2 regions of the Arthrobacter sp. 2MCAF15 genome follow, and region 2 is predicted to be linked to the other one. Evidence: riboswitches for the same ligand, from Rfam matches in the RefSeq annotation. Region 2 holds a riboswitch; the other holds the start of a gene.
The links. Region 2 has a riboswitch for glycine ahead of gcvP (aminomethyl-transferring glycine dehydrogenase). Riboswitches for the same ligand answer to the same signal wherever they lie in the genome.

Region 1: it holds a riboswitch for glycine, as region 2 does, so the genes downstream of both, gcvP (aminomethyl-transferring glycine dehydrogenase) here and gcvP (aminomethyl-transferring glycine dehydrogenase) in region 2, are expected to answer to the same signal.

What each region holds. Positions count from the first base shown of each region.
Region 1 is NZ_JBFRGZ010000017.1:2,241-10,375, forward strand. Features, by position in the region: gene gcvP (aminomethyl-transferring glycine dehydrogenase) at 1-2,286, opposite strand, end outside; glycine riboswitch at 2,324-2,429, opposite strand; glycine riboswitch at 2,431-2,528, opposite strand; gene AB4089_RS17470 (putative hydro-lyase) at 3,054-3,857, opposite strand; gene AB4089_RS17475 (MFS transporter) at 3,854-5,239, opposite strand; gene AB4089_RS17480 (SDR family NAD(P)-dependent oxidoreductase) at 6,175-6,987, shown strand; gene AB4089_RS17485 (glutamine synthetase family protein) at 7,158-8,135, shown strand, end outside.
Region 2 is NZ_JBFRGZ010000020.1:30-8,164, reverse strand. Features, by position in the region: gene AB4089_RS19140 (Dps family protein) at 1-240, shown strand, start outside; gene AB4089_RS19135 (MFS transporter) at 412-1,998, opposite strand; gene AB4089_RS19130 (TetR/AcrR family transcriptional regulator) at 2,067-2,606, shown strand; glycine riboswitch at 2,807-2,905, shown strand; glycine riboswitch at 2,907-3,020, shown strand; gene gcvP (aminomethyl-transferring glycine dehydrogenase) at 3,060-5,972, shown strand; gene gcvT (glycine cleavage system aminomethyltransferase GcvT) at 5,985-7,118, shown strand; gene gcvH (glycine cleavage system protein GcvH) at 7,741-8,124, shown strand.

The DNA of each region.
Region 1 (8,135 bases), on a different contig from region 2:
GGCGGACCCGTACCGGGAGGCAGAGATCGCAACGCCGGTTCCCGGTTCGACAGCGCCGGCGTTGTGCGCCGCTTTGTTCGCGTCCCCCGGCATGAACGGTGCCAGGTGGGCCTTGGCCGCGACCGGGCCGACGCCGGGTCCGCCGCCGCCGTGCGGGATGCAGAAGGTCTTGTGCAGGTTCAGGTGCGAGACATCGCCGCCGAACTGGCCCGGCTGGGCCAGGCCGACGAGCGCATTCAGGTTGGCGCCGTCGACGTAGACCTGCCCGCCGGCCGCATGCACGGAGTCGCACACCTCGCGGACGTCGGCGTCGTACACCCCGTGGGTGGAGGGGTAGGTGATCATGATGGCGGACAGGGCGTCCTTGTTGGCCTCGATCTTGGCGTTGAGGTCCGTGTGGTCGATCGTGCCGTCGGAGGCGGTGGCCACGACGACGACCTTCATGCCGGCGAGCACGGCCGAGGCCGCGTTGGTGCCGTGGGCGGAGGCCGGGATCAGGCAGACGTTGCGCTGGGCGTCACCGCGGGAGAGGTGGTAGCCGCGGATGGCCAGCAGGCCGGCGAGTTCGCCCTGGGATCCGGCGTTGGGCTGGATCGAGACCTGGTCGTAGCCCGTGATTTCAGCAAGGTCAGCTTCGAGGCCGCTGATGAGTTCCCGCCACCCCTCGGTCTGGGAGTCCGGCGCGAAGGGGTGGATGGAGGCGAACTCCGGCCAGGAGATGGCTTCCATCTCGGCCGTTGCGTTCAGCTTCATGGTGCACGAACCCAGCGGGATCATGGTCCGGTCCAGGGCAAGGTCGCGGTCCGAGAGCTTGCGGATGTAGCGCAGCAGCTGCGTTTCGGAACGGTGCGTGTTGAAGACCGGGTGCTGCAGGAAGTCGGAGGTGCGCAGCACACCCTCGGGCAGCTCGAAGCCCTTGGCCTCCACCACCGGACCGGCGCCAAAGGCGACAACCACCGCGGAAAGGACCTCCGGCGTCGTGGTTTCATCGACTGACACGCCAACTGTGTCCGCGTCGATGAGCCGCAGGTTGATGCCGCGGGCCTCGGCGGCGGCGATGACCTTGGCGGCCTTGCCGGGCACGCGGACCGTGAGGGTGTCGAAGAAGGAGTCGCTCGCCAGTTCGCGGCCGACGATCTTCAGCGTGGCGGCGAGGGCGCGGGCGTTGTTGTGGACGGTCTCGGCGATCGCCTTCAGCCCGTCCGGGCCATGGTAGACGGCGTAGAACGAGGACACGATGGCCAGCAGCGCCTGCGCGGTGCAGATGTTCGAGGTGGCCTTCTCCCGGCGGATATGCTGCTCGCGGGTCTGCAGGGCCAGGCGGTAGGCGGGGACGCCGGCGTTATCTTTGGAGACGCCCACGATGCGGCCGGGGAGCGTGCGTTCCATGCCCTCGCGGACCGCCATGTAGGCGGCGTGCGGGCCGCCGAAGAACAGCGGCACGCCAAGGCGCTGCGTGGAACCGACGGCGATGTCCGCGCCCTGCTCGCCCGGAGGGGTGATCAAGGTCAGGGCCAGAAGGTCCGCTGCCACGGTGACCAGGGCGCCGCGGCCTTTGGCCTCTGCGATCACGGCGGACTGGTCCCACACCCGGCCGGAAACGCCCGGCTGCTGCAGGACGACGCCGTTGATGTCCCCGGCGGGCAGTCCCTGGGAGAGGTCGGCGACCTCGACCTCGAAGCCCAATGCGTCGGCGCGGCCCCGCACAATGGCGATGGTCTGCGGGAGGCAGTCGGCGTCCAGGACCGTCTTGCCGTCGCGGGCACCTGCGTTCTGTCCTGCGGACTTATTTGCCCTGCGCATCAGGAGCACGGCTTCGGCGACGGCGGTGGCCTCGTCGAGGAGGGACGCGTTGGCGACCGGCAGCGCGGTGAGGTCCTGGACCATGGTCTGGAAGTTCAGCAGCGCCTCGAGCCGGCCCTGGGAGATCTCCGGCTGGTAGGGCGTGTAGGCCGTGTACCAGGCGGGGGCCTCGAGGATGTTGCGGCGGATGACCGGCGGCGTGACGGTGTCGTAATAGCCCTGGCCGATCATCTGCACGGCGGTCTTGTTCTTGGAAGCCAGCTTGCGCAGTTCGGCCAGCACCTGAACTTCGCTGAGGGCGCTGTCCAGGCTGAGCGGCTTTTCCTGGCGAATGGAAGCGGGGAGTGCATTGTCTACGAGGCCGTCTACGCTGTCGTAGCCGACGGCCTTGAGCATGGTGTCGATGTCTGTTTGGCGGCGCGCACCGATATGGCGGTCTGCGAACGTGGACGGGGACGACTGAATCGTCATGAGGAACTCCATAATTCAGGTGGCACAGAGTGCCACGATGATTCGGGTTCCTCCCCGCTCTGTATTGGACCTGAGAGTTTCCGCGTTGCCTGCTGTTAGCAGGCGCCACTTGCACCGTCGGTGAGCCCGGTTTCCCGGACTGCTTTCCAGAGTTGCCTTGCCGCGGCGGTACGTGGGCCTGAGAGATTCCTGGGGAGGATTTGCTCCTACGGCGCCTGCTGAACGTACCGGCAGGACTCTCCCGCCGCAGATCATAAGCTGTGCCACTGGTGGGTGACACGGCTCACACGTTACTTGTTGCAGGGGCCGGTTGCAAGAGGTGGGTCCGTATGAGGCGTTGTTTGACGATAACAACCGCAGGCCGGTCCGCGTCCGCGAGGCTAGGCCAACTAGTCCGCCGGCCGGGGAGGTTCGTGGAGGCCGAATGCCGAGCCTCGGAGGTACGGCACGGCACCGGAGTCGCCGGAAGCGGACGACGGCGGAAAAGTCCCGCCGTCGTCCGCTTGCCGTTTGGTGCCCTTACAGTCTGTGATACTCCGGAGCTGCCCACCGGGCGGCCCCGGAATCGGCCTTGCTTGCCGGTTGGCCCGCGTACGTCCAGACACACGGCCGGCCGGCATCACTCGGGAGGAGCTGGCCCTCGTGCATCGAGATGCTCGCTCCGGCCGGGCTCTGCCAGACTCCGGTCAGTTCGCAGTGGGTGCCCGTGGCTTGACGCCGCGGCGCTGAGAGTTTGATGATCCTGCGTGCCCGTTTCTCGGCTACGGGAAATCTCTTCTTCACGATGACGCTCCTGGCCGTTCCCGGTAGGTGCTTTCGGGAACATCAGTGATGAACATGTGTCCGGGGGCGTGGCTGATGGCGAAGGCTGGCCTGGATGCCATCACTGCGCTCTGCGGTGTCACGCCGCAGGCCCAGAAAACCGGCACTTCCCCCGGCCGGATCTCCACCGCATCGCCGAAGTCGGGACGGTTGATGTCGGCAATGCCGAGGTCCCCGGGCGTCCCGACGTGAACCGGGCTGCCGTGAACCTTGGGCACCTCCGACGTCACCCTGATGGCCGTTTCGACCAGTTCGGGCGGCATCGGGCGCATGGAGACGACCATCGGTCCGTGGATTCGTCCGGCAGGGGTGCACTCGATGTTCGTGCGGTACATGGGGACGTTGCGGCCGGTTTCGGTGTGCCGGAGCGGGACGCCCGCGCTGGCGAGCGCGGCTTCGAAGGTGAAACTGCAGCCAATGAGGACGCCCACCATGTCATCACGCCAGACCGATGCGACGTCCGTGACTTCATCGGCAAGTTCGCCGTCCACCCACACCCGGTAGGCCGGGATGTCAGTGCGGATGTCCGCCCCCGCGGCGAGGACGCTCCCGTACTGTCCCGCCGGGATGACGTCGATGACGGGGCAGGCTTTGGGGTTGAGCCGGCAGAATTCGATGAATTCGTCGGCGTAGTCCGCCGTCACCGCTATCAGGTTTGCCTGGGTGTAGCCATCGCCCCATCCGGAGGTGGGGGTGACCAGGCCGTTGCGGAACTTCAGGCGCGCATCGGAGGGTGCCAGGTGTGCGTTGGCCTGGTTCATCGGGCCTCCACCAGCTCATTTACAGCCGGATCATTTTCCACCAGCTCAGTTGAAGGCTGCAGGTACTCCTGGTCCTCGGCAACGTCGGAGTCCCGGCCCAGGGCCAGGCCCACCAGGGTCAGGAGGCAGGCAACGCTGAGGTAGATGGCAACCGGGACCCAGCTGTTGAAGGTGCTCAGCAGGAGGGTGAACATGAACGGTGCGATAGCGCCACCGATGATTCCGGCGAAGGTGTAGGCCAGCGAACTGCCGGTGGAGCGGAGCCGCGGCGAGAACTGTTCAACAACGAAGGCCGCCTGGGGTCCGTACATAAACGAGTGGCAGAGCAGGCCCAGCACCGTTCCCACGATCAGCATGACCGGGGACCGACCTTCGAGGACGATGAAGAACAGGTACCCCCAGACGGCGGCGGCCACTGCGGCGATTGCGTAGACCAGCCGGCGGTTGATGTGGTCGGAGATGGCCCCGGCGAGCGGCATGGTGAAAATCTGGAGTGCCGAACCGATCAGGACGGCCACCAGCACTTGGCCGCGGTCGAAGCCAAGTTTCTGAATGCCGTAGGTGAGCATGAAGACGGTGCACAAAGCGTAGAGGACGTCCGGGCCGATGCGGCTGAGCATGGCTGCGATGAGGGGGCGGCGCTGGGTTGCCAGGACTTCGCGGATGGGGGACTTGGGCTTGTCTCCTTTGGCTTCCATGGCCTTGAAGATGGGGGTGTCTTCAAGCTTGAGCCGGATCCAGAGCCCGAAGGCCACCAGCAGGGCCGAGATCAGGAAGGCGATTCGCCAGCCGAAGTTCAGGAAATCCTCTTCGGACAGGGCCATGGTCAGGACGGCAAGCACGCCGTTGGCCATCAGGTTGCCGGCGGGCGGGCCGATCTGCGCGGCGGATGCCCAGAAGCCGCGGCGGTTCGGGTCACCGAATTCACTGGAGAGCAGCACTGCCCCGCCCCACTCGCCGCCGACGCCGACACCCTGCGCGAAGCGAAGGAAGACCAGGATGGCGGGGGCAATGATGCCGATGCTGCCGTACGTGGGCAGCAGGCCGATGAGGAACGTGGCGGCGCCGATCAGCATGAGCGTGATGACCAGGATCTTCTTGCGGCCGATCTCGTCGCCGAGCCGACCGAAGATGATGCCGCCGACGGGCCGGGAAATGTAGCCCACGGCGTAGGTGGAGAAGGCCAACAGGGTGCCCGTGACAGGGTCCGAGGCCGGGAAGAAGATCAGCGGGAAAACGATCGCAGCCGCGGCGGAGTAGACAGCGAAGTCATAGAACTCCAGTGCGGTTCCGGTCAGGCTGGCCGCGAATGCCTTGTACATGCCCTTGCGCCCTACAAAGGGCTTCGGGTCAGCGGGGGCCGTTACGGATGAAGCGGCCATGTGTACCTCCATGAAGAGTGGGGATGTCAGCCAAGTGCGGGCGGCTGGTGTTGGTGCGCCTTTTCGGTCCGGGCCTGCGGCGATGCGGGTCGGGACCTTCGGGTGCGTGTGCGGCTACCGTGATGGGCTGCGGAAGTCGGGACTGCGTTCAATTATTAGGATCAATTGTTGGATTGTTGAACAATCCGAATTGTTGAACAATTTACGCGACGCAGGTCACATCGTCAAGGGGTCGAGGGTGTTGCGCTCGTCGCGGCAGCCACCGGGTATAGCCGGATTTAAGGCGCCGAAGCGCTGCCTCAAGGCCTCAGGCCGCGTTCTCAGGGCACCGCGGCTGTGCTGGTTTCAGGGCTGCATGAACGGCGACGGCGGGACCACCCGCCGTCGTCGTCTTATTTTTTGTGGTTCTGAGTTTCTTGAGGTTCTGGTTTCTTGAGCTGGGAGTGTCTACCCCGGAGGCGGAAGGGCGGCATAGCTATGGGGCATCGAATGAGGATTGGTCGGCCGGTCCTCGTCGGAGGAGGTGGGCTCCCTGGTGTCGTAACTGCGCGCCGTCTTCAGGTTCCGCGATCGCTTGTACAGACCCACGGCGACCAAACCGAGGCCAGCGGCTAGAAGCGCGAGTCCCAGGACGAACACAGCCGCCGCACCCTGTCCGGCGCTGCCCGAGAACACCTCAACCAGTGGCATCGGCAGCGTGAACAACGTGGCCACCAGCAATATCGAGCCCGCTGCGATTTGCCATGTTCCTTTGGACCGCATGGTTCCCCCCTCCATGTTTTGCGTGTCAGCCTTGCGGCCCAGTAAACCCGAAGGGTGCGTATTTAGATAGGGCCGCCTCCGGGTGCTGGGCCCGAGAAAGTCGCGGGCACCAGGCGCCGGGCCCGGCCTATCATGGGGATCACGGGACGAAATGTAAGCGGGGGCCGCTTGGCATGACCAGCGAACGCGAACGCAGTGACGCGCCAACGGGTGGCGTTGCGCTGGTGACCGGCGCGAGCCGCGGTGTCGGCCGGGGCATCGCGCTTGCCCTTCAGGCCGCGGGGTTCCGGGTTTATGGCACGGGCCGGTCGATCGAGCAGGCGGACCTCCCGCGGGAGATCGTGCGCCTGCGCTGCGACCATCTCAACGATGACGAGACCGCGCACGTGTTCGACACGATCCGGACCGAGGGCGGCCGCCTCGACCTGCTGGTCAATTGCGCCTGGGGCGGGTACGAGAAGATGATCGAAGGCGGCGCGTTCACGTGGCCGGCACCGTTCTGGGAGCAGGCGCCGCATCGCTGGACCGGCATGATGGACGCCGGAGTCCGCGCCGCATTTGTGTGTTCGGCGCACGCGGCGCGCATGATGACGCCGCGGCACCGCGGCCTGATCGTCAACATCAGCTTCTGGGCCGCGCAGCGCCACCTCGGCAACACGATCTACGGCATCGCCAAAGCGGCCACCGACAAGATGACCTCCGACATGGCCGTCGAGCTCAGACCGTTCGACATTCCGGTCATCTCGCTCTACCCCGGCCTGGTCCGCACCGAGGCGGTCCTGGCCGCGGCGGAAAGCGGTGCATTCGATCTCTCGACCAGCGAAAGCCCCGAGTTCATCGGCCGGGTGATCAATGCGCTGTTCCATGATCCGGACCTGATGACGCGGACCGGCCAGGTGCTCATCGCCGCTGCGGTGGCAAAGGAGTTCGGCGTCCTGGACATCGACGGAAAATCGCCGCCGGCGCTGACGCTTGCGGACATCTAGGCAGCTGGGGTGGACGACGGCGGGACGTGCCGCCGTCGGGTTCCCGGGGAGCCGCACGGGCCTCGGGCTGGTGGCCGGAAACCCGTGCCCGGGTGCGATCCCAGTGCAGAGGGGGCGTCTTTCATTGGGTGAGCCTTTCATTGGATGAGGAGCGGCCGCATGATAGGCGCATGACCCCCATCGCATCAGCCGACGAATCCGCCGTTGCGAAAGCCCACCGCGAACTCGAAGCTGCCGGCGTCCGCACCGTGATCGGCACGGTGGTGAATGCTTCGGGCATCACGCTGGCCAAGAGCGTTCCGCTGGCGCGGCTCAAAATCTTCCACGAATCCGGGATGGGCGCCGCCCCCGTCTGGCATGTCTTCACCATCGACGGCGGGATAGCGTTCACGGACAGCATCACCACGGTCGGCGATATGCGCCTGAAGATCGACATCGCGGGACTCCGTGTCCTGCCCGGCGGCCGGGCATGGGCACCGGCCCGCCTTTTCGAACAGGATGGAGCCGCCTCTCCGGCCTGTGCCCGCGGTTGCCTGGCCGACGTCGAGGGCAGCCTGGTCGAGGCCGGGTACCAGGCGCTCGTGGGCCACGAACTGGAATTCTTTCTCGTCGCCCCGGATGGTGCAGCGCTGGAAACCGCGCCCTGGGTTCCGTACGGGGCAACCGGCCTCCTGGACCGATCGGAATTCCTCGATGACCTGCTCTCAGCGCTGAACCAGGCCGGGCTTCCCCTGGAGCAGCTTCACGCCGAGTACGGCAGGAACCAGTTCGAGTTTTCCCTTCCCCCGGCCCCGCCGGTCCAGTCCGCGGACACGGTGGTCCTTGCCAGGATTATCGTGGGCATCGTCGCCAGGGCCCACGGCATGATGGCCTCGTTCTCGCCGTCGCCCTTTCCCGGCAGCGTTGGAAACGGCGCCCACCAGCACTTTTCGCTCCGAAGGAACGGAGTGCCGCTGTTCTCCGGCGGCAGCGGACCGCACGGCATCTCCGCCGAGGGAGGCGCTGCCATTGGCGGAATCATCGCAGGGCTCCCGGATGTCCAGGGTTTCCTCACGGGGTCAGTTTTGTCCGGAAGCCGGTTGGCGCCCGGCACGTGGTCGGGTGCCTACTTGTGCTGGGGCCTGGAAAACCGGGAAGCCTCGGTGCGC
Region 2 (8,135 bases):
GCGCTGGCCGAGTTTCCGGCGGGGCTGATCAGCACGAAGGACGCGATCGAACGCATTGTCGCAGCGCTGGAGGCGGCCGTTGGCACCATGCGCAAAGTCCATGACGAAGTGGACGATGAAGACCCCACCACCGCCGATCTGCTGCACGAGTTCATCGCAAAGTTTGAGCAGTACGCCTGGATGGTCAGTGCCGAGACCATGAAGGCCACCGCCAGCGTGACCACTCCGGACAGCAAGTAGGTCCTGCTAGCACCAGGCCGCACCCACGAAACTCCAGCGTCCGGCGTCGGGTATTTTCCCGGCGCCGGACGCTGGAGTTTTTCAGCTACGGAATGGTCCTGGAAGGGCAACGCATGTCGGTCGCGCTGAGCACGGTCGAACTCGAGCCCGACGGCGATGGAACCGGTGCTGCTAGCTTGCCTTCGGCACCTTCCGCAGGAGGACCGCGGCGAGCACGCACGCCCCGGACATGAGGACCAGGGCGATGGAGGCCGTGATGTGTACGCCCGAGTCGAAGGCGGTGCGCGCGGCCGCCGTCACCGCCTCTGCCAGCGGCGCCGGAAGCATCCCCGCGAGCTCCACGGCGCCGGCGAGGGTCTCGCCGGCCTGGTTCGTGGCAGAGGCCGGGGCGAGCTCGGACACGCCTGCGGGGAGCCGGAGGTTGCCCTGGTAAGAAGCCGTGAGGATCGAGCCGAGGATCGCCGTGCCCAGCAGGGACCCCACTTCATAGCCGGTCTCGGAGATGGCGGCGGCGGCCCCCGACTTGTCCGCAGGCGCAGCGCCCAGGATCAGGTCATTGGAGATCGTCTCCGCGGCACCCACGCCCAGGCAGAGGACCAGCAGCGCGGCCAGCAGCAGTGACGGGCCGTGGCTGTGGTCGCCGAATGCCACCAGGAAGTAGCCCGCCGCGCTCAGCAGCAGGCCGCCGGCCACCACAAAGCCGGGCCGGACCTTGCGCACCAGGGGGACCACCAGCAGCCCGGCAACGACTGTGGCGATGAGGGCCGGGACCATGGCGACACCGGAGGCGGAGGGGGACTGCCCCTCCAGCAGTTGCAGGTGCTGGGCCAGGAAGAGAATGAAGCCGTTGAAGGAGAACAGCGCCAGGACGTTGGCGGTGATGGCGGTGCTGAAGACCCGGTTGCCAAAGAGGCTGACATCGAGCATGGGCGCCGTGCTGTGGTCCGCCTTGTGGCCTCTGGCCAGGGCGCGCTGGCGCCGGATGAACACGTAGCCCATGAGCAGCCCGGCTCCGATGCTCGCGAAGGCCTCCAGCGAGGGCCCGTGGGTGGCGAGGGTTTTGATCCCGTAGACAACGGGCACCATGACCAGCAGGGACAGGATGATGCTGGGCACGTCCACGCGTCCGGGCTTTGGGTCGCGGGACTCCGGGATCAATGCCGGACCGAGCAGCAGCAGGGGCAGGATGATCGGCACTGCGACCAGCAGGACGGCGCCCCACCAGAAGTGCTCCACCAGCCAGCCGCCGGCAATCGGCCCGAGGGCGGCGCCGCCGGAGAAGCCTGCGGCCCAGATTGCCACGGCCAATCTGCGCCGGTTGGGCTGCGGGAAAATGTTGCGGATCAGGGAAAGCGTTGATGGCATGAGCATGGCGCCGAAGAGGCCAAGCCCGGCGCGGCCTGCGATCAGCCATTCGGCGCTCGGCGCGAACGCCGTCAAGGCCGAGACCGCGGCAAAACCTGCGCTGCCCACGAAGAGCAGCCGGCGCCGGCCGATCCTGTCACCCAGGCTGCCCATCGCAACCAGGAGTCCGGCCAGAACCAGGGGGTAGGCGTCGATGATCCACAGCAGTTCGACGCCGGAGGCGTCCAGGCTGCGGGCGATGGCGGGCAGGGCGAACGTCAAGGCGGTGTTGTCCACGGCCACAAGCAGGACAGGGAACATCAGCAGGGCCAGCGCCACCCAGTCGCGCCACGGGGCCCGGGGGCCGGTGGCCGACAGGGTGCTGGTGGTGACGGTGATCGACGGAATGCTCATGGAACATAACTATACCGTCTGGACGGTACAGTTAAGAAATGCGCCACCGGACAGGCATGATGGGAGGCATGCCCAGGAAACCCGTCGCCCGCGAGGCCGTTCTCCACGCCTTCGAATCCCTGCTCATCGAAGTCGGTGAACGCGCCGCGACGCTGGACGCCGTCGCGCGCCGGGCCGGAGTCTCCAAGGGGGGCCTGCTCTACCACTTCCCGACCAAGGAGGCGATGATCGCGGTCCTGCTCGAGCGGCTGGACGGGCACCTCGCTGCCGATGTTGCCGCCATGGCTGAGGCCCCCGAGGGTGCGGCGGTGTACTTCATCAAATCCTCGGTGTGGGCGGACACCCCCATGGACCGGGTGTTCGTCGCGGCCACGAGGCTCGCCGAGGTGGCGCACCAGGAGACCCTCCGCCGCTTCGCCGCCGCCCAGGCGAACTGGCTGGAACTGCTGGCCGCCGACGTCGGGCCCGCCATGGCGAAAGCCGTCCTGTACATGGGGGACGGGCTGTACTTCAACGCCATGCTGGGCCGGGGGCCGGGCGGGCAGCCGCCGGAAGTCAATGACGACGTCGAGAGCCTCCTGGCCGCCGTCGAGAAGCTGCGCCGCTGACGGCCGCCGAGACCCCGCTCGCCGAATACGCCGGAAGCCTGCGACTACGCCGGAACGAAACGGCGTCCCCGCACGCCTGCGGCGAACTCGCGTGGCCGGACCTGTAACTTGGGGCCGCCGCCGGGAGGGAGTTTGCGGACGCGCGCCCGGCATAGGACAATGAGTGCTGTGACTGTTGTCACCCCAATTGAATACGCCTTTGATCTGCGGCGGGAGAGTCCTGCAAGTAGGTACAAGCAGGCGCCGTAGGAGCAAATCCTCCCCAGGAATCTCTCAGGCCCACGTACCGCCGCGGCAAGGCATCTCTGGAAAGTAGCAGGTGCGTCCTTAGCGCGTTGTGCTCACCGACGGTGCAAGCGGAGCCCCTGATGCGGGCTGCGCGGAAACTCTCAGGTCCAATACAGAGCGGGGAGGAACCCGAATCAATGTGGCGTACCCTGCGCCGCCTGAGTTATGGAGTTCCTTGTGACTGTTACCCCAGCCTCCACGTCCTTCGTTGACCGGCACATCGGCGCCCGCCGCCAGGCCGACGTCGACGCCATGCTGAAGGCTGTCGGCTACGACACCGTCGACGCCCTGGTGGACACCGCCGTTCCGAAGGACATCCGCCAGGACTCCGACCTCGCGCTCGCCGCTGCCCTCAGCGAAGTCGAAGTCCTCGCCGAACTGCGCAAGCTGGCGGCGAAAAACAAGACCGCAGTGCAGATGATCGGGCAGGGCTACTACGACACCCTCACCCCGCCGGTAATCCGCCGCAACATCCTCGAAGCCCCGGCCTGGTACACCGCCTACACGCCCTACCAGCCGGAAATCTCCCAGGGCCGGCTCGAGGCGCTGCTGAACTTCCAGACCATGGTCCAGGACCTCGTCGGCCTGCCGATCGCCAACGCCTCGCTGCTGGACGAAGCCACCGCCGTCGCCGAGGCCGTGCTGATGATGCGCCGCGCCAACAAGAACAAGGCCGCACATGACGGCAAGACCGTCCTCGACGCCGACTGCCTCCCGCAGACCATCGCGATCGTCAAGGGCCGCGCCGAGGCCCTCGGCTTCGAGGTTGAGGTCGCCGACCTCTCCAAGGGCCTGCCCGCCGGGGTCATCAACGGCGTCGTCCTGCAGCAGCCCGGCGTATCCGGCCGCGTGTTCGACCACACCGCCGTGATCGCCGACGCCAAGGAACGCGGCGCCCTCGTCACCGTCGCGGCCGACCTCCTCTCCCTGACCCTCATCACGTCCCCGGGCGAGCAGGGCGCCGACATCGCCGTCGGCTCCGCCCAGCGCTTCGGCGTGCCGCTGTTCTTCGGCGGCCCGCACGCGGCCTACATGGCGGTCCAGAAGGGGCTCGAACGCTCCATGCCCGGCCGCCTCGTAGGCGTCTCCAAGGACAACGCGGGCGTCCCCGCCTACCGACTGGCCCTGCAGACCCGCGAGCAGCATATCCGCCGTGAGAAGGCCACCTCGAACATCTGCACCGCCCAGGCGCTGCTGGCCATCGTGGCATCCTTCTACGCCGTCTACCACGGCCCCGACGGGCTGAAGGCGATCGCCCAGACCGTCCACAACAACGCCAGGACCATCGCGGCGTCCCTGAAGGCCGCCGGCCTCGACGTGCTGCACACCTCGTTCTTCGACACCATCACCGTCTCCGTGCCGGGCCGCGCCGCAGAGATCATCGCGGCCGCCGACGCCAAGGGCGTCAACCTGCGCGCCATCGACGCCGACACCGTCGGCATCTCCGCCGATGAGGCCACGACGGCGGCCATCGTCGCCGACGTCGTCGCCGCCTTCGGGGCCAGCGTCGTTGACGCAGCAGACTCCTCCTTCGGCCTGGACACCGCCGTCGAACGGACCTCCGACTACCTCCAGCACCCGGTGTTCAACACCCACCGTTCCGAAACCCAGCTGCTGCGCTACATCCGCCGCCTCTCGGACCGCGACCTTGCCCTGGACCGCACCATGATCCCGCTGGGCTCGTGCACCATGAAGCTGAACGCCACGGCCGAGATGGAAGCCATCTCCTGGCCGGAGTTCGCCTCCATCCACCCGTTCGCCCCGGACTCGCAGACCGCCGGCTGGCGCGAACTGATCGACGACCTCGAAGCACAGCTGACCGAGATCACCGGGTACGACCAGGTCTCCATCCAGCCCAACGCCGGGTCCCAGGGCGAACTCGCGGGCCTGCTGGCCATCCGCGGCTACCACCTCTCCCGCGGTGAGGCCCAGCGCAACGTCTGCCTGATCCCGGCCTCCGCCCACGGCACCAACGCGGCCTCGGCCGTGCTCGCCGGCATGAAGGTCGTCGTCGTGGCCACCGCCTCCGACGGCACGATCGACCACATGGACCTCAACGCCAAGATCGAGGCCAACAAGGACGCCCTGTCCGCCATCATGATCACCTACCCCTCCACCCACGGGGTGTACGACGCCGACGTCCGCGAGGTCTGCGACGCGATCCACGCCGCCGGCGGCCAGGTCTACATCGACGGCGCCAACCTCAACGCCCTCGTCGGCCTGGCCCAGCCGGGCCAGTTCGGCGGCGACGTCTCGCACCTGAACCTGCACAAGACCTTCTGCATCCCGCACGGCGGCGGCGGACCCGGCGTCGGCCCGGTCGCGGCCAAGGCCCACCTGGCACCGTTCATGCCGGGCAACGCAGCCGATCCGGCCAACGGCGCCGACGGAACCCCGATCTCCGCCTCCCGCTACGGCTCCGCCGGCGTCCTGCCGATCTCCTGGGCCTACGTGAAGCTCATGGGCGGCCAGGGCCTCACCGAGGCCACCAAGTCGGCCCTGCTCGCGGCGAACTACATCGCGGCCCGCCTGAACGACTCCTTCCCGGTTCTGTACACCGGCGAGGGCGGCCTCGTGGCGCACGAGTGCATCCTGGACCTGCGCGAACTCACGGCCAAGACCGGAGTGACCGCCGAGGACGTGGCCAAGCGCCTGATCGACTACGGCTTCCACGCCCCCACGCTCGCGTTCCCGGTGGCAGGCACCCTCATGGTGGAGCCGACCGAATCCGAGGACCTCGGCGAGATCGACCGCTTCATCACGGCCATGGTCGCCATCCGCGCCGAAATCGACCAGGTGGCCCACGGCGACTTCACCGTGGAGCACAGCCCGCTGCGCAACGCACCGCACACCGCCGCCGCCGTCATCAGCACCGACTGGACCCGCGAGTACCCGCGCGAGCAGGCCGTCTTCCCGGTCCACACGCTCAAGCAGGACAAGTACTTCCCGCCGGTCGGCCGGATCGACGGCGCGGCCGGTGACCGCAACCTGATCTGCTCCTGCCCTCCCCTCGAAGCCTTCGAAGAAGACACAGCAGGCCACTCCGACGACTCCGCCAACTCCGGCTCAAACAAGTAAGGACAGCCAACGATGACTGAGAATTACACGGCACTTTACGAAGAACACAAGAAGCTCGGCGCCTCCTTCACCGACTTCGGCGGCTGGCAGATGCCGCTGAAGTACAGCTCCGAACTCGCCGAGCACCACGCCGTCCGCATGTCCGCGGGCCTGTTCGACCTCTCCCACATGGGCGAAGTCTGGGTCACCGGTCCGGACGCCGCAGCCTTCCTGGACTACGCACTGGTGGGCAAGATCTCCGCGATGGCCATTGGCAAAGCCAAGTACTCGCTGATCTGCAACGAGGACGGCGGCATCATCGACGACCTCATCACCTACCGCCGCGGCGAGCAGAAGTTCCTCGTGGTCCCCAACGCGGGCAACGCCAAGGTCGTTGCCGCTGCCCTGGCTGAGCGCGCTGCAGGCTTTGACGTCACGGTCCAAGACGCCTCCGCCGAGACCTCGCTGATCGCAGTCCAGGGTCCCAAAGCCCAGGAGATCCTGCTACGCCTGGTTCCCGCCGCGCAGCACGAACTCGTCACCGGCCTGAAGTACTACGCCGCTGTCGACGTCCCCTTCATGTTCGGCGGCGCCAGCCAGGACCTCCTGCTGGCCCGCACCGGCTACACCGGTGAAGACGGCTTCGAGATCTTCGTGGCGAACGACGACGCCGCCGCCCTCTGGCAGGCGCTCGTCGCCATCGCCGAAGACGGCGAGCTGACCCCCGCCGGGCTGGCATCCCGCGATTCGCTCCGCCTCGAGGCGGGCATGCCGCTCTACGGCAACGAGCTCTCCCTCGAAGGGGATCCGTTCGCCGCCGGCCTGGGCCCCGTCGTCGCGCTGTCCAAGGAAGGCGACTTCATCGGCAAGGCCGCACTGGCCGCCAAGAAGGAAGCCGGCGCCGGGGCCACGACGGGCCGCAAGCTCGTCGGGCTCAAGGGCCTCGGACGCCGGGCCGGCCGCGGCCACTACCCGGTCCTCAAGGACGGCAACGTCGTCGGCGAAGTCACCTCGGGCCAGCCCTCGCCCAGCCTCGGCTACCCGGTCGCCATGGCCTACGTCGACGTCGAGTTCACCGAGCCCGGCACGGCCCTGGACATCGACCTGCGCGGCAAGGCGGAGCCCTTCGAAGTAGTGGCACTGCCTTTCTACAAGCGCGTCAAGTAGCCCGACAAGTACCTCAACGGACCAGCCGCTTCAGCGGTTCCCGGTTCCGGGGCTGGCTTGCCCCAGTTTTCACGCGTGCTCGCTCGTTTGACCCGCCGTCCCCCTAGCCTCGCAAGCTCGGCCAGGGAACCCCGACGGCGGTCACTCGCTTAGACGCACGCTTTCGAAAACCGCGGCCAGCCAGCCCCTCGAGGACATGTCACCTTTGAGACGACGCCACGCCGGGACCAATGGGAACTGGCGCCTTCGAAAGCCAAAGGTGCTGGGGATTAACCGCCTGCCGCGGCTCTGGTTTGTCTCAAGCTCGATCATTGGGGGTTGAGCTTGACGACACCCTTAAAGCCAAGTAGTAGCCCGGCCCTCGAAGATCGCAGGGCCAAGGTTTCTTCCCGGGAACCGTAGTCCTGAAAACTGTTGGCCCCGAAAACTGAAACTTGCGGTTGGCGGGTGAGGGGATTCCGGAGACGTGCGTCTAAGGGAGCGTCGCGTCCGCCCAGCGGGCGCTTTCGCGACCGAGCACGCGGAGGAATTGCCTCATCCGCCGCCCAACCCGGCAACAGCCTCCGGCTAACCCAGCCACAATAGATTTAGCACCACGACCAACCGAGACTTAGGAAAACACATGGCAAAAGTTGCCCCTGAACTGCAGTACTCCGACGAGCACGAGTGGGTTGCGCGGGAAGCCGGGAACGTTGTGTCCATCGGCATCTCCGCTGTGGCCACGGATGCCCTCGGTGACATTGTGTACGTGGACCTGCCCGAGGTCGGTTCGACGGTGACGGCGGGGGAGACCTGCGGCGAGGTGGAGTCGACCAAGTCCGTTTCGGACCTGTATGCCCCGGTCACCGGCGAGGTCACCGAAATCAACCCCGCCGTCGTCGATGACCCCGCGCTGATCAACAGCGATCCCTACGGGGCCGGCTGGCTGTTCAAGGTCGCCGTGACCGGGGAGGGTCCGCTGCTGTCGGCGCAGGAGTACGCGTCCAAGAACGGTGGCGAACTGTGAGCGCCGCGATG